DNA from 4 places in the Arthrobacter sp. JDC6 genome. Region 4 is predicted to be linked to each of the others. Evidence: riboswitches for the same ligand, from Rfam matches in the RefSeq annotation. Region 4 holds a riboswitch; each other region holds the start of a gene.
The links. A riboswitch is a leader RNA that binds a small molecule or an ion and turns the genes downstream of it on or off. The one in region 4 is predicted to bind S-adenosylmethionine.

Region 1 (7,218 bases), 1.9 Mb from region 4:
TGGCAGACCATCGGGATGGCCCGGCGTGCGCGCGGCGTGGGTTCGCGCGGCAGCGTGGCCCAGCGGGTGAAGGCCACGCTGGGCCAGAGTTTCGGGCTGCTGGTACAGGCCATCCGCCGCGCGTCCCGGCTTGCTGTGACCATGGAAGCCCGCGGTTTCGGCGGCGGCAACCGGACCTGGGCCCGGGAATCCACGTTCAGCGCGCTGGACCTTGGGGTGGTGGCCGGCGGTGTCCTGGTGGCCGGCCTCGCGCTATTTGCTGCCCTGGCCGCCGGGACCTGGAACATGGTGTGGCTGGGCAGTTGATGTTGGCGGTCCGGCCCAGGTGATTCCTATCGCATGCAGTGGGTAGAGGCTTTCCCGATGCCCCATACCAGTGGCCGATCAGGGCCCGCGTAACTCATCTATGATATATTTGCGGATATGACGCAGGAGACCGCTGAGCACGTTGCCGCCATGTTGAGGGATGCCCGGAGCGAGAAGGGCTGGACCCAGGGCCAGTTGGCCGCCGAGCTCGGCACCAGCCAGAGCGCCGTTGCCCGGATGGAGCAGGGCAAGCAGAACCTGAGCCTGAAGATGATCCAGAGGCTGGAAAAGATCTTCGACCGCAGCATCGTCAACGTCGGCAAGCCGCAGATGACGCACCTGCGGGTGGAGGGCGGCCGTACCCTCTCCGGTGCCGTGGATGTCAACAGCAGCAAGAACGCCGGCGTCGCCCTGCTGTGCGCCAGCCTGATCAACCGTGGCACCACCGTGCTCCGCCGGCTGGCACGGATCGAGGAAGTCAACCGCATCGTCGAAGTGCTGACCAGCATCGGCGTCGAGTGCACCTGGCTTAACGACACTGACCTGCGTCTTCGCCGCCCCGCCGTCCTGGACCTGGAAGCCATGGACGTTGACGCGGCGCGCAGGACCCGCAGCGTCATCATGCTGCTGGGTCCCCTTCTGGATGAGTCGCGGGAGTACCGGCTGCCCTACGCCGGCGGCTGCGACCTCGGCACCCGCACCGTGGAACCGCACATGCAGGCGTTGCGCCAGTTTGGCCTTGCCGTGGAAGCCACGGCCGGTTTCTACACGGTCCAGGCTCCGCCGGCGGACGGGCAGGACCGCTCCTTCGTCCTCACCGAACGCGGGGACACCGTCACCGAGAACGCCATCATGGCCGCGGCGCACCGGCCGGGAACCACCGTGATCCGCAACGCCAGCCCCAATTACATGGTGCAGGACCTGTGCTTCTACCTGCAGATGCTGGGCGTCACCATCGAGGGCGTGGGCACCACCACCCTGAAGATCACGGGCCGGCCCGACATTGACGCGGAGATCGAGTACTTCCCCTCCGAGGATCCCATCGAGGCGATGAGCCTCATCACGGCCGGCATCGTCACCAATTCCGAGGTCACGGTGCGGCGGGTACCCATCGAGTTCATGGAAATCGAGTTGGCCACCTTGGGCCAGATGGGGCAGAAGCTGGAAATTTCGGGCGAGTACATGGCCCGCAACGGCCGCACCCGGCTGGTGGACGTCACCACCAAGCCCTCCGGGCTGCATGCCCCGGAGGACAAGATCCATCCGATGCCGTTCCCCGGGCTGAACATCGACAACCTGCCGTTCTTTGCCGTCATTGCCGCGAACGCCGATGGCCAGACCATGATCCACGACTGGGTCTACGAGAACCGGGCCATTTACCTGACAGAGCTGAACAGGCTTGGGGCGCAGGTGCAGCTGCTGGATCCGCACCGGATCTACGTCAACGGGCCCACCAAGTGGCGCGCCGCCGAGGTGGGCTGCCCGCCGGCGCTTCGTCCGGCCGCCTGCCTGCTGCTGGCCATGCTCGCCGCCCGGGGCGTGTCCGAACTGCGGAACATCTACGTGATCGAGCGTGGCTACGAGGACCTGGCGGAACGCCTGAACACCATTGGCGCCAAGGTGGAGTACTTCCAGGACTAGCATTCACGGTTCGTCATGAATCGCCGGGGCCCCTCGAATGCCGGACAAGTATCGCAGAATGTTCGTATGCGTACTTTTGGCGTAGAGGAGGAACTCCTGATCGTTGATCCGGAGTCCGGGGAACCCCTTGCCCTGGCCGACGCCCTCCTGGCCGGCCACCGCGTTGCGGCTGACGATCTTCCCGTGGACCCGGAGGTCCACCACTCCGGAAAACAGGCGGATTACGACGACGAGATGGGCTTGAGTGCCGAGCTGAAGCTTGAGCAGATCGAGACCCAGACCCGTCCGTGCCTCGAATACGGGAGCCTGCTCGAACAGATCCGCGCGGGCCGCGCCCTGGCGGACCAGGCCGCCAGGAAGCATGGCGCCCGGGTGGCGGCCCTCGCCACCTCGCCCTTGGCCTCCACCACCCACACGACGCCCGACCCCCGGTACGCCAAAATGCTGGAGCGCTTCGGCCTCACCGCCCAGGAGCAGCTGACCTGCGGCTTCCATGTGCACACGTTCATCGAATCGCCCGAAGAGGGCGTGGCGGTCCTGGACCGGATCCGCGACAAGCTGGCAGTGCTGACGGCCCTGAGCGCCAATTCACCCTTCTGGAACGGCGTTCCAACCGGGTTTGAAAGCTACCGCACCCAGGCCTGGAACCGGTGGCCCACGGCGGGCCCGGCCGGTATTTACGGGACGTACCCTGCCTACCGGCGCGTGGTGACGCGGCTGCTGGAAAGCGGCGTCATGCTCGATGAGGGCATGCTGTACTTCGACGCCCGGCTGTCCCGCAACCACCCCACCGTCGAGGTTCGCGTGGCGGACGTCTGCCTTCGTGCCGAGGATGCAGCGCTCATTGCCGTGCTGGTCCGGGCGCTGGTGGAATCCGCCAGCAGGGAATGGCAGGCCGACGTGGATCCTGCGCCGGTTCCCACCGTCCTCCTCCGGATGGCCTCGTGGCAGGCCAGCAGCGCCGGGCTAAGCGGTGAACTCCTGGATTTTGGGAATTTCCGGCCCGCACCGGCCGCGGACGTGGTCCGGTCCCTGGTGGATTACCTGGCTCCCGTCCTGTCCGAACAGGGGGAGCTGGCACTGGCACGGCAGGGGGTGGAGGACATCATCGCCCGCGGAACAGGAGCCGCCGAACAGCGCCGCGCCCGGGACAAGGCGCTGGCGGGACCGCCCCCGGAGGACATGGGGTTCGGCGCCGTGGTGCGGCAGGCCGTCAATGTGACCATGCGGGATGCCCTGGATCTAGCTGACGTGGAGGGCACGCCCGAGCTGCTGCGGGTCCGCCAGAGCTGACCTTCGACGCGCATATCCATTCCCGACGCGCAGATTCCTCCTCGCGGCCCATATTTGGTGCGCGCCAGGGAATCTGCGCATCGAAAAGGAGGAAGCGCGTCGCCCGGACCCAGAGGAGCTAGGGCTTCCCGCGCGGCTAGATCTGCTTGAGGGCCTGTTCCAGGTCGCGGAGGAGGTCCTCCGGGTCCTCGAGCCCTACCGAGAGCCGCACCACGCCGTCACTGAGCCCAATGGCGGCGCGCCCTTCCGGCCCCATGGCGCGGTGCGTGGTGGTGGCGGGGTGCGTGATCAGGGACTTCGAATCACCAAGGTTGTTGGAGATGTCGATGATGCGCAGCCCGTCCAGCAGTGCGAAGGCCGCTTCCTTGCCGGAGCGCCCGCCGGAGGGAGCCAGCTCAAGCGTGAGGACCGTACCGCCGGCGCTCATCTGCCGTGCCGCCAGGTCGTACTGCGGGTGGGACTTGAGCAACGGGTACTTCACCCAGCTCACGGCGGGCTGTTCTTCCAGCCACTCTGCGAGCCGGAGCGCCGTGGCGGAGGAATGGTTCACGCGCAGGCTCATGGTCTCCAGGCCCTTGGTCAGGACCCAGGCGTTGAACGCGGAGAGCGCGGGCCCGGTGTGGCGCATGAGCTGTTTTACGGGACCGTCGATGAACTCCTTGGTGCCCAGGATGGCGCCGCCCATGACCCTGCCCTGGCCGTCGATGTGCTTGGTGCCGGAGTAGACGATGACGTCGGCGCCCAGGTCACCGCAGCGCTGCAGCAGGGGAGTGGCGAAGACGTTGTCCGCCACCACCTTGGCGCCGGCGGCATGCGCAAGTTCGCTGACCGCGGCGATGTCCACGATCTCCTGCATCGGGTTGGACGGGGATTCGAAGAAGACGGCGGTGGTGGGCTTGGAGAGGGCCTCGCGCCACTGGTCCAGGTCCGGCCCGTCCACGAAGACGGTCTCCACGCCCCACCGGGGAAGGATCTCGTTCAAAATCACGAAGCACGAACCGAACAGCGACCGGGCGGCCACCACCCGGTCGCCGGCAGCCAGCAGGGCACCAAGCGCGGTGAACACCGCGGACATTCCCGACGCCGTCGCGAAGCAGGCTTCGGTGCCTTCCAGCAGCCGGAGCCGCTCCTGGAAGGTGGCCACGGACGGGTTGCCGTAGCGGGAGTAGACAAAGCGTTCGTCCTCGCCGGTGAAGGCGCGTTCAGCTGCTGCCGCGGATTCGTAGACGAAGCCGGAGTTCAGGAAAATGGCCTCGGACGTTTCCTGGAAGTTGGTGCGGTCCAGCCCGCCACGGACAGCCTGGGTGTCGGGGTTCCAGCCGGGGGCGTCTTGGTTGAAGGTCACTTAGTTCTTTCCGAGGTTGGTGGGAAGGCCGCGGTTTTTCCAGCCGTTGACGGTGCGTTCGCCATAGCGGTCCGGCTCGCCTTCAAAGCCCTCCAGCACGTTGTAGGAGGTGAAGCCGGCCCGGGTGGCCGCTATGGCTGCCGCGATGGACCGCTGGCCGGAGCGGCACAGGAACACCAGTTCGGTTGAACGGTCCTCGGGCGCCTGCTGGCTGAGGTCGTTGATGAAGTCGGGGTTGGGGATGCCGCCGGGGAAGGTCCACTGGATGAAGAGGGGGTCGTTGTCCGTGGCCTTGGTGTCCGGAATGCCGATGTGGGCCCATTCGCCCTCGGTACGGACGTCCACCAGGATGGCGCCCTGTTCCAGCTTCTCCCATGCTTCCTGGGGCGTGAGGTCTCCCGCGTAGCTCATGCGTGGCCCTCGCCGTCGAACTCGCCTTCAAATTCGGCGTCCAGTTCATCCACTGCGGTGGCAACCGCGGCATCGGCCGAGGCGATTGCCGCCGGAAGGACCACTGCCTGCGCCACGATCACGCTGGTGCCGTTGAAGGTGGCTGCCGGGCTGCCGTGCAGCACATAGCCGTCGGCCAGGGCCGTGGAGATCCGCTCGCAGAATGAACGGTCATCCGGTCCGGTGATCAGGCGGTAGGACAATTTTTCGTCAGGGGCAGGTGCGTCAGACACGACGGATCTCCTTCTTTCACGCTTGCAGCTCGAATCGGTCGATATGCCGAGTATTCACCTGAGGCACCCCGCCGCGAAAGGGAGGGTTGCCGACCGGCCAGTCAGGGCTTCACACCGGTACTCATTACTCCCCAAAAACGTAACATCTGCCGCGCCAAGCCGCACCGCCGCCGTCGTCATGTTCCGTAATTGAGCAGCGCTGAAGGGAGGCGCGGGGTTGAAGGAAAGCGCGACGGCGGACATCGCCGCAGGTGGGCGGCCCGCCACGTGCCGCCCGGGGCCGCGGGGCCGATAAAGTTCTTACCGGGGCGCCGCCCCGTCGTCACAGCAATGAGCACCGGGGGTCCTGTCAGCATGCGGGCAAACACATCGCGCCACCAGGCCGCCATCCGCGGGACCCGGCGGCCGTCCATCGGTGCGTTCCTGGCCGCGGCCATCGTCAGCCTCCTTGCCCTGCTGGCGGCTGCGCCGGCGCATGGGGCGGACGCTGCGCCGGAGAAGGGAAAGCCCTGGCTGGGCGCGGTGCTCGAGTGGGGCGAGGACACCGCCGCAGGCTTCAGCGGCCGGCTTGGTGCCAGTCCGGCCGTCTTCGGCCACGACATCACCATCCCCTACCGCGATTCGGAACGGAACGACCTTGACGGCTTCCTTCAGCAGGCCGCGTCCCTAGGCGCCCACGCCCTGCTCACGGTGAAGCCGTCAGTGCCCCTGGACCAGCTCGGCACCGCGGAAGCGGAAGCATTCGCAGCGCAGGTGCGCGACCTTACGTCCGGGTTCAAGGGGCAGCTGCTGATCCGGTTCGCCCCGGACATGAATGCAAGCTGGGTGGCCTGGGGCCAGCAGCCCGCCGCGTACCGGCAGGCCTTCAGGGCTGTGGCGGCAGCGTTCAAGAAGTACGACGGCGGCCGGGCCACCTTGGTGTGGGCGCCTTACCTGGGCAAGGACTACCCCTTTGACCGCAACCGGGATGCCCCGCGGCCCGGAACCGAAGGCTTTTCCCTCCTGGACACGAACGGCGACGGGGCCTGGAACTCAAGCGACAGCGCCTACGCCCCGTACTACCCGGGTGACGACGCAGTGGACTGGGTGGGGCTGGCCGCCTATCACGACGACACGGCCGGCGGCCCCGCCGTCAACTCCGAGCCGAGGGCCGGCGAGCTCCAGGACATGCTGACATCCTCCGGCGGCGAAAACTTCTACGGCACCTATTCCGAGGGGCGCAACAAGCCGTTCCTCCTCCAGACCTCTGCTTTCTACAGCCCCGCGTCCGGCGGCGCGCAGGAAACGGACATCAAGGCAGGCTGGTGGGACCAGGTGGTGGGAACTGCCACTTCCCCCGCTTTTGCCCGGACTGCCGCCGTTGTCTGGGACGAGCGCACCAGCACCAGGGATACCGGCGTGGCAAGCATCAGCTGGCTGCTCACGGGACAGCCGGGCATCGCCAAAGCGGCCCTGGACAGGCTGAAGGCATCGCCAATGGTCACCGGGCCGGTCACCGACGTGGCATCCGGGAGCACCTACGTCCGGGCCAACACGCTCTCCGGGGCTGCCGCCTGGACTGTTGCCGCCGCCATGGCCATCCTCCTGGTGGCCCTGTGGCAGATACCCCGCCGGATCAACGCAGCCACGGCCTGGGGCTACCAGGATCCCTCCGCCAGGGACTCGCGCATCGATCTGCTGCGCGGGATGGCCATCGTCTTTGTGGTGGTGAACCACCTGGGCATGGCATCGCTGTTCCAGCTGCTCACCCAGGAGGCCGTGGGCTTCGTGTCGGGTGCGGAACTGTTCGTCCTGTTCTCCGGACTGGTGGTGGGCATGGTGTACGGGCCCAAGGCCAGGGAGGACTTCGGGCAGGTGGTCGACCTCACGACCCGCCGCGCCGGCAAGCTCTACCTGACGGCGCTGGCCGTGCTGATCGGCGTCTTCCTTCTGTCCCTGCTCCCGTTCTTC
Region 2 (7,218 bases), 1.4 Mb from region 4:
AGCCGCTGTGCGAGCTGGGAGGACGTGATGGGCTTGTCCTGCCATTCGGTAAAGGAATAAATGACCTTGACGTAATCCTCGATCGAGGAGGAGGGCGCGCTGGTCTTCACGAATCCAAGCCTACCGGCTCTGCAGGCGCCATACGGGATGCGCCGTCATGCCTTGACGGCCCGCCAAGCCAGGGTGAGGTAGGGAAGGTCGATTTCCTGGTCAGGGGTGTAGGCAAGGTGTTCGTGCAGGTACCAGTCCAGGTTGGCCAGGACCTTGGCCCGCGTTGACTCGCCGGCCCGGAGGTAGTAGCTGCGGGATTTAGTGAGTTCCATCAGGTCCGTGGTGTCCACTGTGTCCTGCCAGTGGGTGACATGCCCTTCGAGCCCCTGGAACTCCGGGCCGATGACGGGCTTGTGCCCCGGCCGGTAGACGTCGCCTGCGTGCATGATCCGGGAGAGCCGGTGCACCCAGGGTACTGAGGTGTCCAGCTGGTTCCACACCAGGCCGAGGGTTCCGTGCGGGCGCAGCACGCGGGCCAGTTCGGTGCTTGCCGCCAGGGCGTCGCACCAGTGCCACGCCTGGGCTACGGTGACGACGTCGAAGCTGGCGTCGGGCAGGCCTGTCGCCTCGGCAGTCCCCGGCATCGCCGTGGCAGCCGGGTAGTGTTCCGTGAGCTGGGCGAGCATGTCCGCCGAGGGGTCCACGGCCGTGACGTCCAGCCCCATGTCCAGCAGCAGCGCGGTGAACTTTCCGGTACCGGCACCCACGTCGAGGGCTTCATGGGCGTCGGCGGGCACCAGCCACCGGGCTGACTCCTCAGGGTAGCCGGGCCGGACGCGCTGGTAGTGCCTGCCGCCGTCCTGGAAGCTCCGGCCCAGTTCCCTGCGCCGCCCGTGATCAAGCTTGGGGCCACCCCGAACCACGCGTGGCCTCCTTCAGCTGACGTCCTGCGGTACCTTTCGAATTTACCGCATTCCCCTGACGCGCGGTCAGCCGGCTGAAACAGGAATGGCCTGTCTCCGGCGTCAGTCGTCGATGCAGGGCGCTGCGCCGGCTGTTCCAGGGGTGTTGGGCGCCCAGTGCGGGTAGGTGCGGGTGTCGTTGGCAGGGACCCAGCGGCCTGCGTCCACCACGTAGTCCCAGCCCAGCCCGTTGCTCCGGAGCGCCTGGATGCCGGCCAGCAGGCGCTCGGCATCTTCCAGGCGCGAACCGACGCCGAAGCTGGCGCGGAGGGAACCGGACGGCAGGCCCAGGCGCTTCAGCAGGGGATGGGCGCAGAAGCGCCCGTCACGCAGGCCCACGCCATGCTCTGCCGAAAGGTACGCCGCCACCAGTCCTGCGTCGTAACCCTCGACGGAGAAGTTGACCACCCCGATGGTGTCCGTTTCGGGGTTGGTGTCCTTGAAGATCTGGTGAACCGTGACGCCGTCGATCCGCTGGAGTCCCTCCACCAAAAAGGAGCGGATGGCGGACTCGTGGGCGTGCCAGCGTTCCTGGTCCAGGCCGGCAATGACCTGGGTGGCGCGGGCCAGCGTGGCGGCCCCCAGGACGTTCGGCGAGCCCCCCTCATGGCGGGCCGGGCCGGTGGCCCAGCTGACGCCGTCGAGCCTGGCTTCCTTGACGGCGCCGCCGCCGGCGAGGTGCGGGACGCCGGCGTCCAGCCAGTCCGGGCGCCCCACCAGGACGCCGGCGCCGAAGGGCGCATACAGCTTGTGGCCTGAGAAGGCGAGGTAGTCGACGTCATCCGCGCTGATGTCTATGCGGCGGTGCGGCGCGAGCTGGGCCGCATCCACCACGATCCGTGCGCCATGTTCGTGGGCCAGCGCGGCCAGCGCCCGGATGGGGAGGATTTCGCCGGTCACGTTGGAGGCCCCGGTGACCGCGACCAGGCTGACACCGCCCTGTCCAAGCTCGGCACGTACGGCCTCAAGGGTGCCGGTGATGGTGTCGGCGGCGACGATGCTGCGGTGCGGGACGCCCTGCCACGGCAGGAGATTGGCGTGGTGTTCGATGTCCAGGTACAGCACTTCGCCGTCGTGGCGGCCATCGGTCACGGGAAGGCAGCCGGCCAGCAGATTCAGCGAATCCGTCGTGTTGCGGGTGAAGATGACCGAATCATCCGGGCGGCCGCCCACGAAATCCCTGACGATGCTGCGCGCGTTCTCGTACACGGAGGTGCTGATCTGGGATGCGTACCCTGCCCCGCGGTGGACGCTGGCGTAGTAGGGGAGGATCTCATTCAGGTAAGCGGACACTACGGACAGTGCCGGGGCGGAGGCGCCGTAATCGAGGTTGGCGTACCGCACGTGGCCGCCCGAAATCAGGGGCGCCTGGATTTCGGCGCCGGTGACGGCAGCGAGCGGCCGGCCGGCTGCGGCGTGGCGTGCATGGGGGACGGCAGCTTCGGCAATGACGGGCTGGGGGGAGACGGTGGCAGTTGTCACAGAGACCTCACTTGGTACAGGACTCCGGCATAGTGGAATCCGCGCTTGCCGGATCCGCTCCGGACCGGCCTGGTCGTCACCCGGGGCACCCCACCGCGAATGGAGGGTTGCCGGCCAGCAAACCGGGGTTTTGCGCTGGCACTCGTGACCTGCATAAAAGCGTAGGACATGGGGCGGCCAGGACTGAAGCCGCGGCAATTGTTAAGGGCTTTGTTACGCGCCGCCGAATAAACGACGCCGGGCACCTGCCTTGGGAGGTGTCCGGCGTCGCATTATTCGTTCAAACGTGGAAAGCGCGTGAGTTACAGCAGATCGTCCAGGTACGGGTTCAATCGGTGCAGGACCTCCGAGTGCAGGATTGAGTTTGTGGCCAGGGCGTTCCCGCCGAACGGGCCGTCCTCGCCTTCCAGGGATGTGAACCGGCCGCCGGCCTCCACCACGATCGGCACCAGGGCAGCCATGTCATAGAGGTTCAGCTCGGGTTCGCAGGCGATGTCCACAGAGCCCTCGGCCACCATGCAATACGACCAGAAATCCCCGTAGGCCCGGGTCCGCCAAACGTCCTCGGTAAGGCCGAGGAACTCGTCAAGGTTTCCGCGTTCCTTCCACCCGCCCAGGCTGGAGTAGGAGAGGGAGGCGTCGGAAAGCTTCGACACGTTGGACACGCGAAGGCGGGTGGCGGCGGCAAGGGACCTGCCCATGTACGCGCCCATGCCTTTCGCCGCCCACCAGCGCTTGCCCAGGGCCGGGGCGCTGACGACGCCTACCACCGGTTCGCCCTCATCCACGAGGGCGATCAGCGTGGCCCATACGGGAACGCCGCGGACAAAGTTCTTGGTTCCGTCAATGGGGTCGATGATCCAGCGCCGGGAACCGTGGCCGGTGCTGCCGAATTCCTCGCCCAGGACGGCGTCGCGGGGGCGTGAACGGGAGAGCTGGCCCCGGATGGCTTCCTCGGCGGCCTTGTCCGCGTCGGTGACCGGCGTCAGGTCCGGCTTGGTCTCAACGTGGAGGTCCAGGGCCTTGAAGCGGCTCATGGTCTGGTCATCCACGGAGTCGGCCAGGACATGGGCCAGGCGCAGGTCATCGTTGTAGCTCGAAGCGGGTTGGATCATGGTTCCAAACTACCGTCTGTGGACGGTTCTGCCGGGAGAACGCGTCAGTTGACGCTGCCGAGCTCCTTGGTTTCCTGTGCTTCCATCCGCGGGTCCGTACCAAGCAGGCGCCGCAGCGAGGCCAGCCGGGCCGCGCCGGTGGGACCTGCGTGTCCGCCTGCCACCCAGTCGTCGAGGCCGCAGTTCACTGCGGTTGCGGTGTGCTTGCAGCCCCGTTCGCAGTTCTCGATGCCGGGGGAGAGGTCCGGGAAGGAGCGCAGGATGCGGTCAGGGTCCACGTGCGCCAGGCCAAAGGAACGGATGCCGGGGGTATCGATGATCCAGCTGCCGGGAGGCGCGTCCGCCAACCGCAAGGCAAGGGCCGACGATGACGTGTGGCGGCCGCGCCCGGTCACGGCATTCACGCCGCCGGTGGCCCGCTCGGCGCCGGTCAGGGCGTTCACCATGGTGGACTTGCCGACGCCGGAGTGCCCCAGCATAACGGTGACCTTGCCATCGAGATGGTCCCGCAGCGCCGCCACTGCGGCGCTGTCCAGCCGCGCCGAGAGCCCGTCATCGGACCGGGCATCGATTCCCGACGCCTGCGCATCCGCCGTCTTGCTGATGATCACCGGGAAGTCCAGGTGCGTGTAGTTGGAAAGCAGGTCCGCGGGGTCTTTGACGTCGGCCTTGGTGACCAGCAGGATGGGTTCGATTCCGGCGTCGTATGCGGCCACGAGCGCGCGGTCGATGAACCCCGTGCGGGGTTCCGGGTTGGCGGCAGCCACCACGATCACCAGTTGGTCGGCGTTGGCCACCACCGCGCGCTCAACGGGGTCGGTGTCGTCGGCGCTGCGGCGCAGGAGGGTGTGGCGGTCCTGGATCTTCACCAGCCGGGCCAGCGTGTCCGGCGCGCCGGAGACGTCCCCCACGAGCGAGACGAAGTCGCCTGCCACAACGGGCGAGCGCCGAAGTTCCCGGGCGCGCGCGGCAATGATGACGCGCTCATTCTCCGAGTCCTCGTCCACTACCGCTGTGTACCGCCCGCGGTCCACCGTGATGATCCGTCCGGTCACGGCGTCGTCGTGGCTGGGGCGGTCTTTGGTGCGCGGCCGGGAGCCCTTCTTGCTGGGACGGATCCGAACGTCCGATTCGTCCCAGGAATCAGTGCTCCGCGCCACTGCCGCGCCCTTCCGGTCCGGCGGCGGACCCTTCTCCCTGGGCCAGCATGCCGGCCCACAGCTGCGGGAAATCCGGCATGGTCTTGGCCGTGGTGCCGATGTCCTCCACCTGGACGCCTTCGACGGCGAGTCCCAGAATTGCGCCGGCCGTGGCCATGCGGTGGTCGGCGTAGCTGTGGACGACGCCGGCGTGCAGCCGGGCGGGCCGGATCACCAGGCCGTCGCTGGTTTCCTCGGCGTCGCCGCCCAGCCGGTTGATCTCCGATACCAGGGCCGCGAGCCTGTCCGTCTCGTGTCCCCTCAGGTGGGCGATGCCGCTGAGGCGGGAAGGCCCGGTGGCAAGGGCACACAGGGCCGCGACCGTGGGAGCCAGTTCACTGGTGTCCGCGAAGTTGCCGCCCTTGATCTCCGGGCCGCCGGTGACGGTCAGGACACCGTCAGCCAGGGTGACCGAGGCGCCCATGCTGGCCAGGATTCCGCGCCACAGGTCCCCCACCTGCTGCGTTTCATCAGGCCAGTTGGGAATCCGTACGGTGCCCCGCGTGGCCAGGGCCGCAGCCAGGAAGGGCCCGGCGTTGGAAAGGTCCTGTTCAATCCGCTGGTCGAAGGCGCGGATGGGTCCCGGCGCCACCACCCAGTGGTTGGGGACGGAGTCGTCCACTGAAACGCCGGCACCGCGCAGGACGGCCACTGTCATGTTGATGTGGTCCAGGCTGGGTACCGGCTTGCCCACATGTTCCAGGTGCAGGCCGTCGTCGAACCTTGCGCCCACCAGGAGGAGGGCGGAGACGAACTGCGAGGAGGCGCTGGCATCGATCACCAGATGGCCGCCGCGGACTGCGCCGTTGCCTTCCACCACAAAAGGGAGCGACGACGGCGCGCTGCCGTCTTCGGCGGAAACGGCCACGCCCAGGGCCTTGAGGGCTTCGATGATGGTTCCCATGGGGCGCTTGCGGGCGTGGGGATCGCCGTCGAACACGCTGGCTCCGTTGCGGAGCGCCGCCAGCGGCGGAACGAACCGCATGACGGTGCCGGCAAGTCCGCAGTCGATCCTGGTGTGGGACGCAGCCGCTGCCGCCGGCAGCGGAACCACCTCCAGGTCGGGCCCAAAGGCGCCGTCCCCGGGCACTTCGGTGATGACGGCACCGAGCTGCCGCAGTGCGTCGACCATGAGTGCGGAGTCCCTGGAATGCAGGGGGGCCCGCAGCCGGGAGGGGCCGTCCGCGAGGGCTGCCAGGACCAGGTACCTGTTTGTCAGGGACTTCGATCCGGGCACCGTCACGGTGGCGTTAACGGGCCGGGACGCAAAGGGTGCGGCCCAGTGCTGGACAGGCGTTCCGGACCCGTCCCGGGTGGCAACTGCTGCGGTCATTCGTGTTTATGCTCCCGTGGCGTGTTCGACGGCGCGGCGCACGGCCTTGTCCGCCTTGTTCAGCTTCTTGGTGGTGGTCCTGCGCGCGTCGGCGGCCAGGTGCGAGGCGTTCCGACGGGCATCGGCCGCCAGGTGCTCGGCGCGCCAGGCCAGGCCGGGCTTGCCGGCGGTGTCCACGGAAGCGAGCAGGGCGCCGCCGCTCAGCGAGAGGTTCTTGAGCAGCTGGTTCCGGCGGCTTTCGCGGCCTTCCTTGCTGCTGATATCCGCGCTGCGCCATTCAACGAAGGTGTTCAGGAGCGAAATCACCGTCAACAGGCCCGCGGAGAGCCGGGAAAACTTGCCAAGGCCGAACAGGACGCCGGCCCCTACCTGGGTTCCGCCAATCACACGTGCGAGGGTGGTTTCGTTCGCCTGGAAGGGAAGCGAGGCTGCAGCCTTGCGCAGCAGCGGTGAGAGCTGCTGTGCGGTGTCGTCTGCGTTCCTGAGCTTATCCAGTCCGGCGAGAACGAAACTGGAGGCGAGCATGGGCCGTGCGAGCGTGCGGACAAAGGACATGGATTTCCTCCTGGATGGACGAGCCGCGCCGAGCGGCGGAGTCGGTCCTAGTCTTGCACTTTTGGGGAATATTTGCCCGTGGGAGGCGGTTATGGCAAACAGGTCCGCAACAGGGGCCTGACAATCATTCACCCGAAACAGAGCGGAGTTGGCCCTTGGGGAAGGTGTTGGACGGAACCAGGCAGGCGGGCCCGGTGGCAGTGGACAGGCTGGCCTCGGAACCGCCGGAATACGGCACGCCCCGGGCAGGGAGCCTGACAGTAGACTTGAAGGCAATGAACACCCTGGATCCGGCCGTTGCGGCCATGTATGAGGCTACCCCCGGCGAAGCAAACGGCAGGGCCGGCACCGCGCCTGTGCCTGCCGGACAGGCAGGCCCTGAATCATTGGCCGCGGAAGCGGATGCCGAGGATGCCACGCTGGACGTCGCCACGGAGAGCGTGGAGGAGCGCCGCCTTCGCTTTGAGCGGGATGCCATGCAGTACGTCGACCAGCTGTATTCCGCTGCCATGCGCATGGCCCGGAACCCGTCCGACGCGGAGGATCTGGTCCAGGAGGCCTACACCAAGGCTTTTTCGGCC
Region 3 (7,218 bases), 890 kb from region 4:
TTTTCCGGCCATGACGATCCTTCCTTGGGCACCAGGGGGTACTACCGAGTCTTGCCGGTACGCGTGCAGCCTCACAAGACCGTGCGCGTTAAGCCTGTGTAAATTGCTTTTCCACCCGGGGCCGAACGTCCCGGGACGCACAAGCGGCAGGCCACCCGCAAAGGTGGCCTGCCGCCGTCGTCATGCTGCCCTGGGGGGTGTCAATCGTTGATGAGGTCGTTCACCACGATGGTCTGGTCCCGGTCCGGGCCCACGCCGATGGCGGAGAACCGGGTTCCGGAAAGCTTCTCAAGGGCCAGCACGTAATTCCGGGCGTTCTCCGGCAGGTCCGCCAGGGTGCGTGCCCCGGTGATGTCCTCGGTCCAGCCGTCGAAGTACTCGAAGATGGGCTTGGCGTGGTGGAACTCGGTCTGCGTCATGGGCATTTCATCGTGCCGGACGCCGTCCACGTCGTAGGCCACGCACACGGGAATCTGTTCGATGCCGGTGAGCACGTCCAGCTTGGTGACGAAGTAGTCCGTGAAGCCGTTGACGCGGGAGGCATGCCGGGCCAGGACGGCGTCGTACCAGCCGCAGCGGCGCGGGCGTCCGGTGTTGACGCCGAATTCGCCGCCGGTCTTCTGCAGGTACATGCCCATCTCGTCGAAGAGTTCCGTGGGGAACGGGCCGGCGCCAACGCGGGTGGTGTAGGCCTTGATGATGCCGATGGAGCGCGAGATGCGGGTGGGCCCGATGCCGGAGCCAACCGACGCGCCGCCGGCGGTGGGGTTGGAGGAGGTCACGAACGGGTAGGTGCCGTGGTCCACGTCCAGGAACGTAGCCTGGCCGCCTTCCATCAGGACCACCTTGCCCTCGTCCAGCGCGGTGTTCAGGACCAGGGTGCTGTCGATGACCAGCGGACGGAGCCGCTCGGCGAAGGACAGGAAGTAGTCCACGATCTCGTCCACGACAACGCTGCGGCGGTTGTAGACCTTGACCAGGAGTTCGTTCTTCTGGCGCAGCGAGCCTTCCACCTTCTGGCGGAGGATGGATTCGTCAAAGACGTCCTGGACGCGGATGCCCAGCCGGGCCACCTTGTCCATGTAGGCGGGGCCGATGCCGCGGCCGGTGGTGCCGATGGCGCGGCTGCCCAGGAAGCGTTCGGTCACTTTGTCCAGGACCTGGTGGTACGGGGCCACCAGGTGGGCGTTGGCGGAAACCCGCAGCTTCGAGGTGTCCGCACCGCGGGCCTGGAGCCCATCGATTTCCTGGAAGAGGGCTTCGAGGTTCACCACGCAGCCGTTGCCGATGATGGGAACAGCGTTGGGGCTGAGAATGCCTGCCGGCAGCAGCTTGAGTTCGTACTTTTCACCGCCTACGACGACGGTGTGCCCGGCATTGTTGCCGCCATTGGGCTTGACGACGTAGTCAACACGGCCGCCCAAAAGGTCGGTGGCCTTGCCTTTTCCTTCGTCGCCCCACTGGGCTCCTACGATCACAATTGCTGGCATGGGATCCTCCCCCATTCGTTCGGGCTGCCCGGGTCCAGCCATCTGGTGGCGGGCCCATGCAGCGCCGTTCATGAGAATGCCCCGAACATACCGGCCTTCGCACAGCCGCAGCACGGCACGGCGAAGCAAGAGTTCCGGGGCTCTTACCACCCAAGTTTAGCCGATGGGGCACTTTGTCCACTGTTGTGGCCCGCCGCGGCCCTTTCGCAAATATGGGCCGCGGCGGGCGCCGGGCCTCCTACTCGTCCTCGGCCTCCCCCGCGGGCCGGGACGTCTGCTCGGCGAGCGTGTCCCAGAAGGAGGTGTCGGCGTCGGCAATGGATCCATCCGCGATGGCCGCGGCGGTGGACGCCAGCGTGGTGACCGTCTGCTTGATCAGGTAGCCATTGCTCCGCTGCCCCAGCGCGTAACCATCCAGGTAGTGGTCGGACATGCCGCGCATCTCGAAAAGCAGGGTGGCAATGCCGTATTCCACGGAGATGCCGTTGCGGCTGATGGTCTCGGCGCTGCCGCCCTGGTACCTGCCCAGGTGGCCCCAGCCGGTGGAGTCAACGTTGTTGAAGACAACGGCGCCGAGCCGCTTTGATTTCTCGACGACGGAGGGGTCGGCGTTCGGGGTGGTGGGGTACAGGATGGAGCCGGAAACCAGCTTGCCGTCGCGCTCGGCGCGGGTGCCCTGGTGGTGCAGGTCGATCATGTAGTCAATGCGGTACTTGCGCATCACGTTGTTGTGCAGCGCCTGGGTCTCCGGCTGGACCTTGGCCACATGGTCCCGGTTCAGGTCCACGCCCTCCGCGTTGTAGCGGGTGAGGTGGCGGTCCCCTTTGGCAAGGTAGTCGTCCAGGGAGAAGTTGACATCCCCCATGGCACCGTCCGCGTTGAGCATGGGCACGATGAGGATGTTCACGCCGTCCAGGATGCCTGCCGACTTGCCCGTGCCCAGGTGCTTGACGAACTCGAGGGCACCCTCGGTGGTGAGCTGTTCATTGCCGTGCTGCTGGGTCAAATACAGGATGGTGGGCTTGGCCGGGTCCGATATGTACTTGACCAGGTGGATGTCGCGGTCTTTGACGGTCTGGCCGATGACCTCCAGCTCCATGGCGGGCTGGCGCGCATCCTGGTCCTTCAGGAACGAGACCATCTGGTCGTAGGTGGCCAGCTTCGACGTGGTGATCTGGCCGTTGCCGTCGTAGGAAGGCCCTTCGCCTACGGCGCCGGCCAGGGGCGCCGGACCTGCTGCGACGACAGCGAGCGACAGGGCGCCTGCGGCGGCGAGGGCCCTGAGGGATTTCGTCACAGTTACCTCTTTCGAGTGCTCGGGTGGCATCCGCCGCTCCGTCGCAGCGGAGGCATGTGACACTCAGCCAACCAAGCTTAACGAAACCTGTCAATATGCTGGACAAACACTGTAAGTACGTTCCGGTCCTGCCGCCGGCGGCCGGCCGGACATGCCCACGACATAAAGCGGTGCGGATTTGCCCGGCTCCACGCGCGTCGATTTATCTGAGAGTGGACCATCCGGAGCGGCCGAGAGACCTGGCTCGATGACGCCGCAGCAACCACGGCCCAGCAGACTCCTGCCGGCCGAAGGTGCTACTGCCAGGACCGATGGAAAGGAAGATTCCAGCATGTCCCAGAACACCGACCGTATCCGCGTGACCCACGCCGGTTCATTGCCCCGCACCCCTGAACTCATTGCGGCCAACGCCGCCAAGGAAGCCGACGGCATCACGCCGGAATTCCTGGAACTCCTCGAAGCCTCCGTAGTGGACGTGGTGCAGCGCCAGAAGGACCTTGGCATCGACATCCCCAACGACGGCGAGTACGGGCACACCATGTCCAGCTCGGTGGATTACGGGGCGTGGTGGAATTACTCCTTCGCCCGGCTCGGGGGCCTTGAGCCAACCACCGTGGACCGCTGGGCCGAGTCCGGCGTCCGCCGCTCGTCCCCCGGCAACGTTGTCCTGACCTCGTTCCCGGACCGGCGCGACCGGCAGGCCTTCAACGAGGCCTACAGCGATCCCGCATCCGGCATCCTCACCCACCGCAGGAGCGTTGCCCAGCCCAAGATCGCCGGACCGCTGACCTACACGGGCCAGGACCTGGTGGCCTCGGACATCCGGAACCTGAAGACCGGGCTCGCCGCCGCAGGCCTCACGGATGGCTTCGTGGCTTCCCTCTCCCCCGGCTCATGCGCGCGGGTAGCCAACGAGTACTACAAGAGCGACGAGGAACTCGTCTACGCCTGCGCTGATGCCATGCGGGAGGAATACAAGGCCATCATCGAGGCCGGCCTTACGGTGCAGCTCGATGATCCGTCCCTGGCCGAAAGCTGGGACCAGATCAATCCCGAGCCGTCCCTGGACGATTACCTGAAGTTCATCCAGCTGCGCGTCGAAGCGACCAACTGGGCGCTGCGCGGGCTGCCGCAGGAGCAGATCCGGCTGCACGTGTGCTGGGGATCCTGGCACGGCCCACACACCACGGACATCCCGTTCGCCGACATCATCGGCTCTGTGCTTCAGGTCAACGCCGGCGCCTATTCCTTTGAAGCGGCAAACGTCCGCCACGAACACGAATGGCGGGTGTGGGAGGACACAAAGCTCCCCGAGGGCAAGGTGATCATCCCGGGCGTTGTTTCGCATGCCACCAATGTGGTGGAGCACCCGGACCTGGTGGCGGACCGGGTCGTCCGCTTTGCGGACCTCGTGGGCCGCGGGAACGTCATTGCCTCCACCGACTGTGGCCTGGGCGGCAGGGTGCACCCGCAGATCGCCTTCGCCAAGCTGGAGGCACTGGGTGAGGGTGCCCGCCGCGCCTCGAAGCGCCTCTTCTAGCCGCTCCCGCACCGACGCGCCGGCTGTGCCTTCCATCACCGGAAGGGGCGGCCGGCGTTTCGCTTGCCTGGGCTTGCTAAACTGGAGTAGGCCGACCAGGAGTTGGTCCACCCCAATCAACCGCCACTGATGTGCCGTGCCGCCGTGCGCCCATGTCCGTGGCGGCAGCAACGCCAATCCCCGCAGGAGATCCAGCACTTCATGACAGCCCTGGCACCCGAAACATTCCACGAACAGCTCATGAGCCGCCGCTACGAACCCAGCGTTGCCGCCGTCAACGAACTGTGTGATTCCCTGCAGGAGGCCAAGCCCGGAACCGTGGTGCCCTACGTGGACCCCATGCACGACGTGGAGGAATGCCGCATCATCAGCCTGTTCTCCAACATCGGCGAGGTGGATCCGTCCGGGTTCATCACCCCCGGCGACCAGGACGCTGTTACCCGCATGCTGGGGATCCAGTGGAAGCTTGGCCTGCGCCCCGAGTTCGTCATGCCGTGGAACGTCCACCCCTGGCACGTCCCGGGCGAAGCCAACGGCAAGTTCACTCCGGACCAGATCCAGTCAGGCCTGAAGCCCCTGCTGAAGTTCCTGGCCCTGGTCCCCCGCGCCTCGGTGATCGTGGCGCATGGCACCGAAGCCAACCGCCTGGCTAACCTGCTGTTGAAGACCGAGGTGCCCCTCCTCTGGCGCCGCGGCCTGAAGACCTACAAGGTCCGCTCGCTGAGCGGCCGCGCCTTCGCCGGTTCCCCGGCCCGCCAGGAGGAGTACCTGGAGGACATGCGCACTGCCTATGCAGACGCCATGGCCCGCACGGGTATTGCCAAACCTTAAGTCCTGCGCCGCTCAGCCTGTGGCATCGGACTCAGTAAACGAAATTCCCGGGCCGATTCGTCTTCGGCTTCAACCCAGGTGGTGAAGTCGGCGTACGACATCCACGAGTAGTAGTCACGGAACCTGAGACGCGCTTTCTCCTGCTTTCCCACGCTTCGCGCAGCTCCTCCTTTCCTCCCCTGGCCCTTCGATTCTTTTAACCGAAACGAGGGACGGCGCATTGCAGGCCGGATACGACGGCGGGCGGTCACCTTCTCATTGAAAGGTGACCGCCCGCCGTCGTTCCCAGCCCGAACCCCTCCCTGGCAATCTGCACCAGGAAACAGTGCGGGCGTTGGCCCAGGGAGTTATTCGCCCTCGATGGCTGCCTTTGCCGTGGGGTCGGAATCGTTCAGGAACTTCTCGATCCGCTCCGGCTCTTCAGCCTCGCCGATGGCCGACGAGGCCCGGCCCAGGGAGTAGAGGGCCCGCAGGAACCCGCGGTTTGGCTCATGCTCCCAGGGGATGGGCCCCACGCCGCGCCAGCCGTTGCGGCGCAGCGCATCCAGTCCGCGGTGGTAACCCACCCTGGCATAGGCGTAGGAGTCGATGGTGCGGCCTTCCGTCCACGCCTCCTCAGCCAGGACGGCCCACAGGAGCGAGGACGTTGGGTGCTTCGCCACCAGGTCCAGGGCCTCCTGGCCGGCCTCAAGCTGCGCGTTCACCTCGGTTTCGGCAGGCAGGAGAGTGGGCTCCGGCCCCATCAGGTTCCGGCGGAACTCGTCCGACATCTAGAAGGTCTTTCCGGCCGAACCGAGCTGCTTGGTGGCTTCCACCACGCGGGCTGCCAGGCCGGCTTCGGCGGAGGCGCCCCAGACGCGGGGGTCGTAGGTCTTCTTGTTGCCCACTTCACCGTCCACCTTCAGGACGCCGTCGTAGTTCTTGAACATGTGGTCAGCCACCGGACGCGTGTAGGCGTACTGGGTGTCGGTGTCGATGTTCATCTTGATCACGCCGTAGGAGACGGCGTCGGCGATTTCCTGGTCGGAGGAGCCGGAGCCGCCGTGGAACACGAGGTCGAACGGGTTGTCCTTCCCGATTTTGGCACCCACCTGGGCCTGGATGTCCTTGAGGATCTCCGGGCGGAGCTTGACGCCGCCGGGCTTGTAGACGCCGTGGACGTTGCCGAAGGTCAGGGCCGTGATGTAGCGGCCGTTTTCACCGGAGCCAAGGGCATCGATGGTGGCCAGGGCGTCCTCAACGGTGGTGTACAGCTTGTCGTTGATGGCGTTTTCCACGCCGTCCTCCTCGCCGCCAACGGTGCCGATCTCCACTTCGAGGATCATCTTGGCGGCAGCAGTGCGGCCGAGCAGTTCGCGGGCGATGCGCAGGTTTTCCTGGAGGGTCTCGGCGGAGCCGTCCCACATGTGGGAGTTGAACAGCGGGTTCCGGCCGGCCTTGACCTCAGCCTCCGAAGCAGCCAGCAGGGGCAGGACGAAACCGTCCAGCTTGTCCTTGGGGCAGTGGTCAGTGTGCAGGGCGACGTTGACGCCGTAGTTCTTGGCTACTTCGCGGGCGAAGGCTGCGAAGCCCAGGGAACCGGCAACCATGTCCTTGGTGGATGCGCCGGACCAGTAGGCCGCACCGCCGGTGGAAACCTGGACGATGCCGTCCGACTCCGCCTCGGCGAAGCCGCGGAGCGCTGCGTTGAGCGTCTGCGAGGACGTGACGTTCACGGCCGGGTATGCGAAGCCGCCCGCCTTCGCGCGGTCGATCATTTCGGAGTAGATCTCTGGGGTTGCAATGGGCATGCTGGCTCCTCTGCTGAGTTTCGTCTGTGGGTGGAAGACCCTCAAGTAGACCGCTTACGGCTAGGCACCATCCTAGCCATTCCCGGACCACGAGGGTGTTTCGGGTCACCGCTCAGTAACACTCAGACGTGCTGGTTGAACACGTGCCGCCGGATCCAGGCGTGCATGGCGATGGCGGCTGCCGAGGCGGCGTTGATGGACCGGGTGGAGCCGAACTGCTCGATGGACAGGGTGGCGGCGGCGGCCTGGTGGACTTCGGGGGTCAGGCCC
Region 4 (7,218 bases):
AACCCCACCCAGGATGCCGTCGAACAGCGGATCGCCAGCCTTGAGGGAGGCCTGGCCGCTTTGCTGCTGAGCTCTGGCCAGGCCGCCGAGACGTTCGCGGTGCTGAACATTGCGGAGGCGGGGGACCATATTGTGGCGAGCCCCAGTCTTTACGGCGGAACGTACAACCTGTTCGCCCACACCCTGAAGAAGTTCGGCATCTCGGTCACCTTCGTCCAGGATCCCGACAACCTGGACCAGTGGCGCGACGCCGTCCAGCCGAACACCAAGCTCTTTTTCGGTGAAGTGGTGTCCAATCCCCGCCAGGACGTCCTGGACATCGAAGGCATCTCGGAGGTGGCCCACCAGGCAGGCGTGCCACTGATCGTGGACAACACCCTGTCCACGCCCTACCTGATCCGCCCACTGGAGTGGGGTGCGGACATCGTGATCCACTCCGCCACCAAATACCTGGGCGGCCACGGCTCCGCAATTGCCGGCGTGATCGTGGACTCCGGCAAATTCGACTTCGGCAATGACCCTGAACGGTTCCCCGGCTTCAACACCCCGGACCCCACCTACAACGGCCTGGTCTACGCCCGCGACCTAGGCGCCGACGGTACACTGGGGGCCAACCTCTCCTACATCCTCAAGGCCCGCGTCCAGCTGCTGCGCGACCTTGGCTCGGCGGTTTCCCCCTTCAACGCCTTCCTGATCTCCCAGGGCCTGGAGACGCTGAGCCTGCGGGTGGAACGCCACATTGCCAACGCCACGGAAGTGGCGCGCTGGCTGGAAGGAAGGGACGACGTCGAATCCGTCGCCTACGCCGGGCTGCCCTCCAGCCCCTGGTACGAGCGTGGCCGCAAGTACGGGCCCAAGGGAACGGGCGCCGTCGTGGCCTTCAACCTTGCCGGCGGAGCGGAGGCGGGCAAGCGCTTCGTCGACGCCCTGGAGCTGCACTCCCACGTGGCCAACATCGGCGACGTCCGCTCCCTGGTCATCCACCCGGCGTCGACCACCCACAGCCAGCTCTCGCCGGAGCAGCAAGCGGTGGCCGGGGTGAATCCGGGACTGGTCCGGCTCTCTGTTGGCCTGGAGCACATCGATGACATCCTGGCCGACCTGGAAGCGGGTTTCCGCGCTGCCAAAGGCGCCCAGAGCTAAAAGCGCGCCAGGGCTGACGCCGGGAGGGCCGGCAAGCGGGGAAGTCACAACCAGTCACACTCTTGGCCTGGAGCGGGGGGTGTTTCGTACACTCGAACCAGGTCATGAGTGCCAGTGACAGCCCCGGCTTGCTGGCCGGCAACCCTCCATCCGCGGTGGGGTGCCCCGGGTGAGGACCTGGCCTGCCGGTCAGACGACGGCAGGCAAGCGCGTAGAAGAGGTCTTGCCATGACGGTTACCGTCGCCCGAACCACCATCCCCGAACACGGAATTGTCCGCTACGCCTCCATCGGAGGGCTGGAACTTGAAGCCGGGGGATACCTCCCGGACGTCACGCTGGCCTACGAAACCTGGGGCACGCTCAACGCCGACGCCAGCAACGCCATCCTGATCGAGCACGCCCTGACCGGCAGCACCCACGTGACCCGCGGTGACACGGACGAAGAAGGCTGGTGGGAACAATTGGCCGGTCCCGGCGCTCCCGTGGACACGGACAAGTTCTTCGTGGTGTCCGTCAACATCGTGGGCGGCTGCTACGGGTCCACGGGCCCGTCCTCGGCCGCCCCGGACGGAGCCCCCTGGGGCTCCCGCTTCCCCCTGGTCACCCTGCGGGACAGCACGGTGGCAGAGGCCCGGCTGGCTGACCAGCTGGGCATCAGCAGCTGGTTCGCTGTCCTGGGCGGATCCATGGGCGGCGCCCGCGCCCTTGAATGGGCAGTGACCTACCCGGAGAGGGTGCAGCGCTGCGCCGTCATCTCCGTGGGTGCCGCGAGCACGGCGGAACAGATCGCCTTCGCGCAGGCCCAGACCCTGGCCATCCGGCAGGACCCACATTTCAACGGCGGCGACTACTATGGCGGCCCCTGCCCGGAAGCCGGGCTGGCACTTGCCCGGCGCATTGCCCACATCACCTACCGGTCCGCGGCTGAACTGGAAGGCCGCTTCGGCCGGGAACCCCAGGCGCCGGAGTCGCCCCTGAAGGGTGAGGCTCTGGCCGCCCGCGGCCGCTACCAGGTGGAAAGCTACCTGGACCACCAGGGCAGCAAGCTCGTGAAGCGCTTCGACGCCAACAGCTATATCGCCCTCACCGAGGCGCTGATGAGCCATGACATCTGCCGGGGCCGCGGAACCCTGGCCGAAACCCTGGCCAGGTCCACCGCCAGGTTCTTCGTGGCCGCCGTGGATTCGGACCGGCTGTATTTCCCGTCGCAGTCCCGTGAGCTGGCCCAGGCCCTGCCGGGGGACGTGGACGTGCACGTCATCCAGGCGCCGATCGGGCACGACGGGTTCCTGACAGAGATCGGGCAGCTGGGCAGCCAGCTCCGGAGCAGCTTCCTGGCCTAGCGCCCCGCATGTGCATTCCTGCAGATGCCTTCTGCACTAATCGGCGTTGAGGTTGCACCGCAGGCAGACCATACTCAATCGAATCCGGTGCGTTCGTGGTGTGCATCACACCCGGCCGCCATTGATTGGTCCCCGTGGTGTCGACGACGACGCCGAAGGAGTTCGCATGAGTACGGAAAGCTCCGCCGCAAGGCGCACAGAGGAAACCGACGTCAAGGCTTCAGGCCTTAAGAAAGTGGTTACGGCCTCCATGGCCGGAACCGTTGTTGAGTGGTACGAGTTCTTCCTCTACGCCTCGGCTGCCACCCTGGTGTTCGGAAAGGCCTTCTTCCCCAACGCCGGCACAGAACTGGATGGCATCATCGCCGCCTTCCTCACTTATGCCGTCGGTTTCGTGGCGCGCCCCATCGGCGGCATCGTCTTTGGCCACTTCGGCGACAAGTTCGGACGCAAGAAGCTGCTGCAGCTGAGCATCATCCTGGTAGGCGTCTCCACCTTCCTCATGGGCTGCCTGCCCACGTTCCAGCAGATCGGCTACTGGGCTCCCGCACTGCTGGTGGTCCTCCGGTTCGCCCAGGGCTTTGCCGTTGGCGGCGAGTGGGGCGGCGCCGTCCTCCTCGTGGCCGAACACAGCCCCAGCAAATCCCGCGGTTTCTGGGCCAGCTGGCCACAGTCGGCAGTGCCGCTGGGAAACCTGCTTGCCACCGCCGTCTTGTTCACCCTGTCCTCCACGTTGACCCAGGACGCCTTCCTGGGGTGGGGCTGGCGCGTAGCGTTCTGGCTGTCCGCGGTGATCGTCCTGATCGGTTACTACATCCGCACCAAGGTCAATGACGCACCGATCTTCCTCGAAGCCCGCAAAGAGGTCGAAGCCGGCCACAAGGGCTACGGCGTCGCTGAGGTATTCCGGCGCTACCCCCGCGGCGTCTTCACCGCCATGGGCCTGCGCCTGGCGGAAAACATCCTGTACTACCTCGTGGTCACGTTCTCCATCACCTACCTGAAAACCGTGGTCCAGGCCGACACCACCCGCATCCTCCTCCTGCTGCTCCTTGCCCACGCCCTGCACTTCGCCGTCGTGCCCATGGTGGGCAAGCTGTCGGACCGGTTTGGCCGCAGGCCCGTCTACATGGCCGGCGCCATCATGGGGGCCACCTGGGGCTTCTTCGCCTTCCCCATGATGGACACCAAGAACGATGCCATCATCCTGGCGGCCATCATGATCGGCCTGGTGTTCCACGCCTTCATGTACGCCGGGCAGCCTGCCATCATGGCGGAAATGTTCCCCACCCGGATGCGCTACTCCGGGGTTTCCCTGGGCTACCAGGTGACGTCGATCGTTGCAGGATCCCTGGCCCCGATCATCGCCGCCTCGCTCCTGGGCGCCTACAAATCCTCCGTCCCCGTGGCGGTCTACCTGCTGATCGCCTGCGCCATTACCGCCGTCGCGGTCTACTTCCTGAAGGAAACCCGCGGCATCTCGCTGCACGACGTGGACGCCGCCGACGCCCAGGGCACCGCCGACCTCCTTGCCGCCCGCAAGAAGTAGCAGGATCCGTGAAAGCCGCCGTCCTGTACTCCACCGTTCCCGCCGCCCCCACCACGGGGGCCGGCAACGGGAAGCAGACCTACTCCGAGGCCGCTCCGCTGCTGGTGCAGGAACTGGAGCAGCCGGAGCCCCGCGCCGGTGAGCTTGGTGTTGCCATCACGTACTCCAGCCTCTGCCACTCGGACCTCTCGGTGGTGGACGGTTCCCGCGTCCGGCCGCTGCCCATGGCCTTGGGCCACGAGGCGGTGGGTCGGGTGGTGTCCGTGGGGGCCGGCGTGTCCGACGTGTCCGTCGGCGACCATGTGGTGCTGGTCTTCGTGCCGAGCTGTGGCGGGTGCCGTGCGTGCCTGGCCGGCCGGCCGGCCCTCTGCCACCGTGCAGCAGAGGTCAATGGCTCCGGCGACCTGCTGCGCGGGCCGGCACTGCTGCGGACTCCGGCAGGGGAACGGATCAACCACCACCTTGGCGTCTCGGCCTTCGCCGATTACGCAGTGGTGGCAAGGGAATCGGTGGTGGTGATCGACGACGACGTCCCGGACACGGTTGCCGCGATGTTTGGTTGCGCCGTGCTCACCGGAATGGGTGCAGTGTTGAATACCGCGGCTGTCAGTCCGGGGCAGTCCGTAGCGGTGTTCGGCCTCGGAGCCGTGGGCCTGTCAGCCGTCATGGCAGCGCGCCTCGCTGGAGCCGCCGACGTCATTGCCATCGATCCAAACCAAGGCAAGCACCAGCTGGCCCGCGACGCCGGCGCCACATCGGTGGGAACGCCGGAGGACGCGGCACGGCTGATCGCGGAAGCGTCCGGGGACGGTGTGGACGTTGCCATTGAAGCGGTGGGATCAGCAGGCGTTATCGCCTCCTGCCTGGAGCAGGTGACGCGGGGAGGCGCCGTGGTGTCGGTGGGCCTGCCCCATCCGTCCGCCCAGTTGACGGTGCCGGCCCTGCAGTTTGCCGGGGCGGGAAAACGGCTGCTGGGCTCCTACATGGGGGATGCCGTGCCGGCGCGCGACATTCCGCAGTACCTGGCGTTCTGGCGCGAAGGCAGGCTGCCGGTTGAGCTGCTGCATACTGACACCCGGCCGCTCAGCGAGATCAATGAGGGCCTGGATGCGCTGGCATCCGGGCAGGTGGTAAGGCGGCTGTTCCAGGCCTGACTTGTGCGGGGGCCTGGGTCCGCAAGAACAGCGCTTACCCCGCCAGCACCCCGGAGCGCTCCTTCATTTCCGCCTTGAGTGCCGCAATCACTGCCTGGACCGGTGCGGACCGGAGCGACTCCGGGCGGGCAACGGCCCAGATGGGGAGCTGGCGCTCAAAGTCGGCCGCCAGGACGGGCACGAAGTCCCCGCAGCCCGCCACCATGAAGTTGGGCAGCAGCCCAATGCCTGCACCCTGCCGTACCGCCTCCACCTGGGCGAACACGCTGGTGGCCTGGAAGCTCGTCCTGGGCAGCGGAAGCTGCGAGGACCAGCGCGGCCCCAGCTCCGCCACCTGGAGTGCGGACTCGACGTAGGACACAAACCCGTGCTGCCCCACGTCGTCGAGCGTTTCCGGCAGGCCATGCCGGGCGGCATACGCTGAGCTTGCGTAGAGGCGCAGGTAGTAGTTGCTCAGGAAGATTGTCTGCGCGGTGGTGACGTCCGCCCGGCCCACCACGATCTCCAGGTCCACGCCCGACCGGTTCTGGCTGACTTTCCGGGTGGCGCTGAGCATTTCGATGTTCAGCTGCGGGTTTTGCTGCTGGAGCCGCACCAGCGACGGGGTGACGAACACTGCCCCCACGCCGTCCGTCGTGGCGACGCGGACCAGGCCGGCGAGGGTGCTTTGGTCCTGGCTGATCAGGCCGGACAGCGAGCCAAGGGTACCTTCGATCGCCTCTGCCGCTTCCACGGCCGCGGCACCGAGCTGCGTCAGCTCCCAACCCTGCGGGCTGCGTTCCAAAGTCCGGCCGCCCAGTTGCCTGTCCAGGGCGAGGATGCGGCGGGAGATGGTGGTGTGGGTTGTTCCCAGCGTCTCGGCTACCGCGTTGAACCGGCCCAGGCGGGCAACGGTGAGCAGGATGAGCAGGTCGTCGGGGCTTGGCAACCGTCTCAGGTCCACTCCGGTCCTTCCTTCGATGTGCAGCAATGCACATGGCCTCTGTGATTTTTCCCCTTGATTGCACTCTAGCAGGGTGTGATCGTTGACACAGACATGCCGGCAGTACGGCTGGAATGGAAGCAAAGGAGCTTACTCGTGGCAGTTATCGGTTGGATTGGCCTGGGCAACATGGGCGGCCACATGTCCGTAAACCTGGCGAAAGCCGGGCATGATGTGCGCGGTTTCGACCTCAACCCGGCAGCCCTGGCAGCCGCTGAAGCAGGCGGCGTCAAGCGGACCGCCAGCATCGCCGAAGCGGTGGATGGTGCGGACGCCGTGTTCACCATGCTGCCCAAGGGCGAACATGCCCGTGCGGTGTATCTCGGCGGGGACGGCGTGCTGGCGCACGCGGACACCCGGACGCTGCTGATTGACTCCTCGACTATCGACGTCGCCTCCGCCCAGGAACTGCACGACGCCGCTGCTGCCGCTGGCTTCCGCTTCGTGGACGCGCCAGTGTCGGGTGGAATGAGCGGGGCGGAAGCGGGAACGCTTACTTTCATGGTTGGCGGCGAAGAGGGGGCCGTGGCGGACGCCACGGGCTACATCGGCCCCATGGCCGCCAACATCATCCCCACGGGCGGCCCCACCACGGGGCAGGCGGCCAAGATCTGCAACAACCTGATGCTTTTCATCAACCTGGCCTCCACCGCGGAGGGCGCTGTGCTCGCCGACCGGCTGGGCCTGGACAAGCAGGTCTTCTGGAACATTGCCTCTGTCTCCTCGGGCGACTCGTGGGCACTGCGGACCTGGTACCCGGTGCCCGGCGTGGTTCCTACCGCAGCCTCGAACAACGGCTTCGCGCCCACCTTCACCACAGAGCTGGCGAACAAGGACATTGGGCTGGCCATCAGCGCAGCCGAGGATACCGGCACGCCCCTGGAGATCGGCAGGCACGTCCAGCAGCTGTTCCAGCGGCTTATTGACGCCGGTGACGCCGGCAAGGACTGCTCCATGATCATCAAGCTCGTGGACGGCTCACTCGAACCCGCCAACCCGGCGCCGTCCGCCAACTAGCCCGCACCACGCAACGCAGGAAAAGAGAC

Region 1: it holds a riboswitch for S-adenosylmethionine, as region 4 does, so the genes downstream of both, ACV095_RS01520 (DUF1737 domain-containing protein) here and metX (homoserine O-acetyltransferase MetX) in region 4, are expected to answer to the same signal.
Region 2: it holds a riboswitch for S-adenosylmethionine, as region 4 does, so the genes downstream of both, ACV095_RS07450 (aminotransferase class V-fold PLP-dependent enzyme) here and metX (homoserine O-acetyltransferase MetX) in region 4, are expected to answer to the same signal.
Region 3: it holds a riboswitch for S-adenosylmethionine, as region 4 does, so the genes downstream of both, ACV095_RS17895 (cobalamin-independent methionine synthase II family protein) here and metX (homoserine O-acetyltransferase MetX) in region 4, are expected to answer to the same signal.

The regions. Positions count from the first base shown of each region.
Region 1 is NZ_CM151278.1:331,339-338,556, forward strand. It holds gene ACV095_RS01495 (energy-coupling factor transporter transmembrane component T family protein) at 1-306, shown strand, start outside; gene ACV095_RS01500 (UDP-N-acetylglucosamine 1-carboxyvinyltransferase) at 424-1,947, shown strand; gene ACV095_RS01505 (glutamate--cysteine ligase 2) at 2,014-3,240, shown strand; gene ACV095_RS01510 (O-succinylhomoserine sulfhydrylase) at 3,377-4,585, opposite strand; gene ACV095_RS01515 (rhodanese-like domain-containing protein) at 4,586-4,996, opposite strand; gene ACV095_RS01520 (DUF1737 domain-containing protein) at 4,993-5,268, opposite strand; SAM riboswitch class IV at 5,282-5,397, opposite strand; gene opgC (OpgC domain-containing protein) at 5,623-7,218, shown strand, end outside.
Region 2 is NZ_CM151278.1:1,592,997-1,600,214, forward strand. It holds gene ACV095_RS07440 (metal-dependent transcriptional regulator) at 1-110, opposite strand, end outside; gene ACV095_RS07445 (class I SAM-dependent methyltransferase) at 156-914, opposite strand; gene ACV095_RS07450 (aminotransferase class V-fold PLP-dependent enzyme) at 1,017-2,435, opposite strand; SAM riboswitch class IV at 2,472-2,585, opposite strand; gene hisN (histidinol-phosphatase) at 2,738-3,550, opposite strand; gene rsgA (ribosome small subunit-dependent GTPase A) at 3,595-4,710, opposite strand; gene aroA (3-phosphoshikimate 1-carboxyvinyltransferase) at 4,694-6,082, opposite strand; gene ACV095_RS07470 (DoxX family protein) at 6,089-6,637, opposite strand; gene ACV095_RS07475 (sigma-70 family RNA polymerase sigma factor) at 6,913-7,218, shown strand, end outside.
Region 3 is NZ_CM151278.1:3,876,469-3,883,686, forward strand. It holds gene ACV095_RS17880 (YegP family protein) at 1-12, opposite strand, end outside; gene ACV095_RS17885 (adenylosuccinate synthase) at 201-1,490, opposite strand; gene ACV095_RS17890 (M14 family zinc carboxypeptidase) at 1,729-2,817, opposite strand; SAM riboswitch class I at 3,002-3,105, shown strand; gene ACV095_RS17895 (cobalamin-independent methionine synthase II family protein) at 3,119-4,327, shown strand; gene ACV095_RS17900 (uracil-DNA glycosylase family protein) at 4,529-5,158, shown strand; gene ACV095_RS17905 (DUF3151 domain-containing protein) at 5,506-5,928, opposite strand; gene fbaA (class II fructose-bisphosphate aldolase) at 5,929-6,948, opposite strand; gene ACV095_RS17915 (TrmH family RNA methyltransferase) at 7,071-7,218, opposite strand, start outside.
Region 4 is NZ_CM151278.1:2,982,348-2,989,565, reverse strand. It holds gene ACV095_RS13950 (bifunctional o-acetylhomoserine/o-acetylserine sulfhydrylase) at 1-1,143, shown strand, start outside; SAM riboswitch class IV at 1,244-1,359, shown strand; gene metX (homoserine O-acetyltransferase MetX) at 1,372-2,487, shown strand; gene ACV095_RS13940 (MFS transporter) at 2,654-4,036, shown strand; gene ACV095_RS13935 (zinc-binding dehydrogenase) at 4,045-5,190, shown strand; gene ACV095_RS13930 (LysR family transcriptional regulator) at 5,225-6,127, opposite strand; gene mmsB (3-hydroxyisobutyrate dehydrogenase) at 6,269-7,189, shown strand.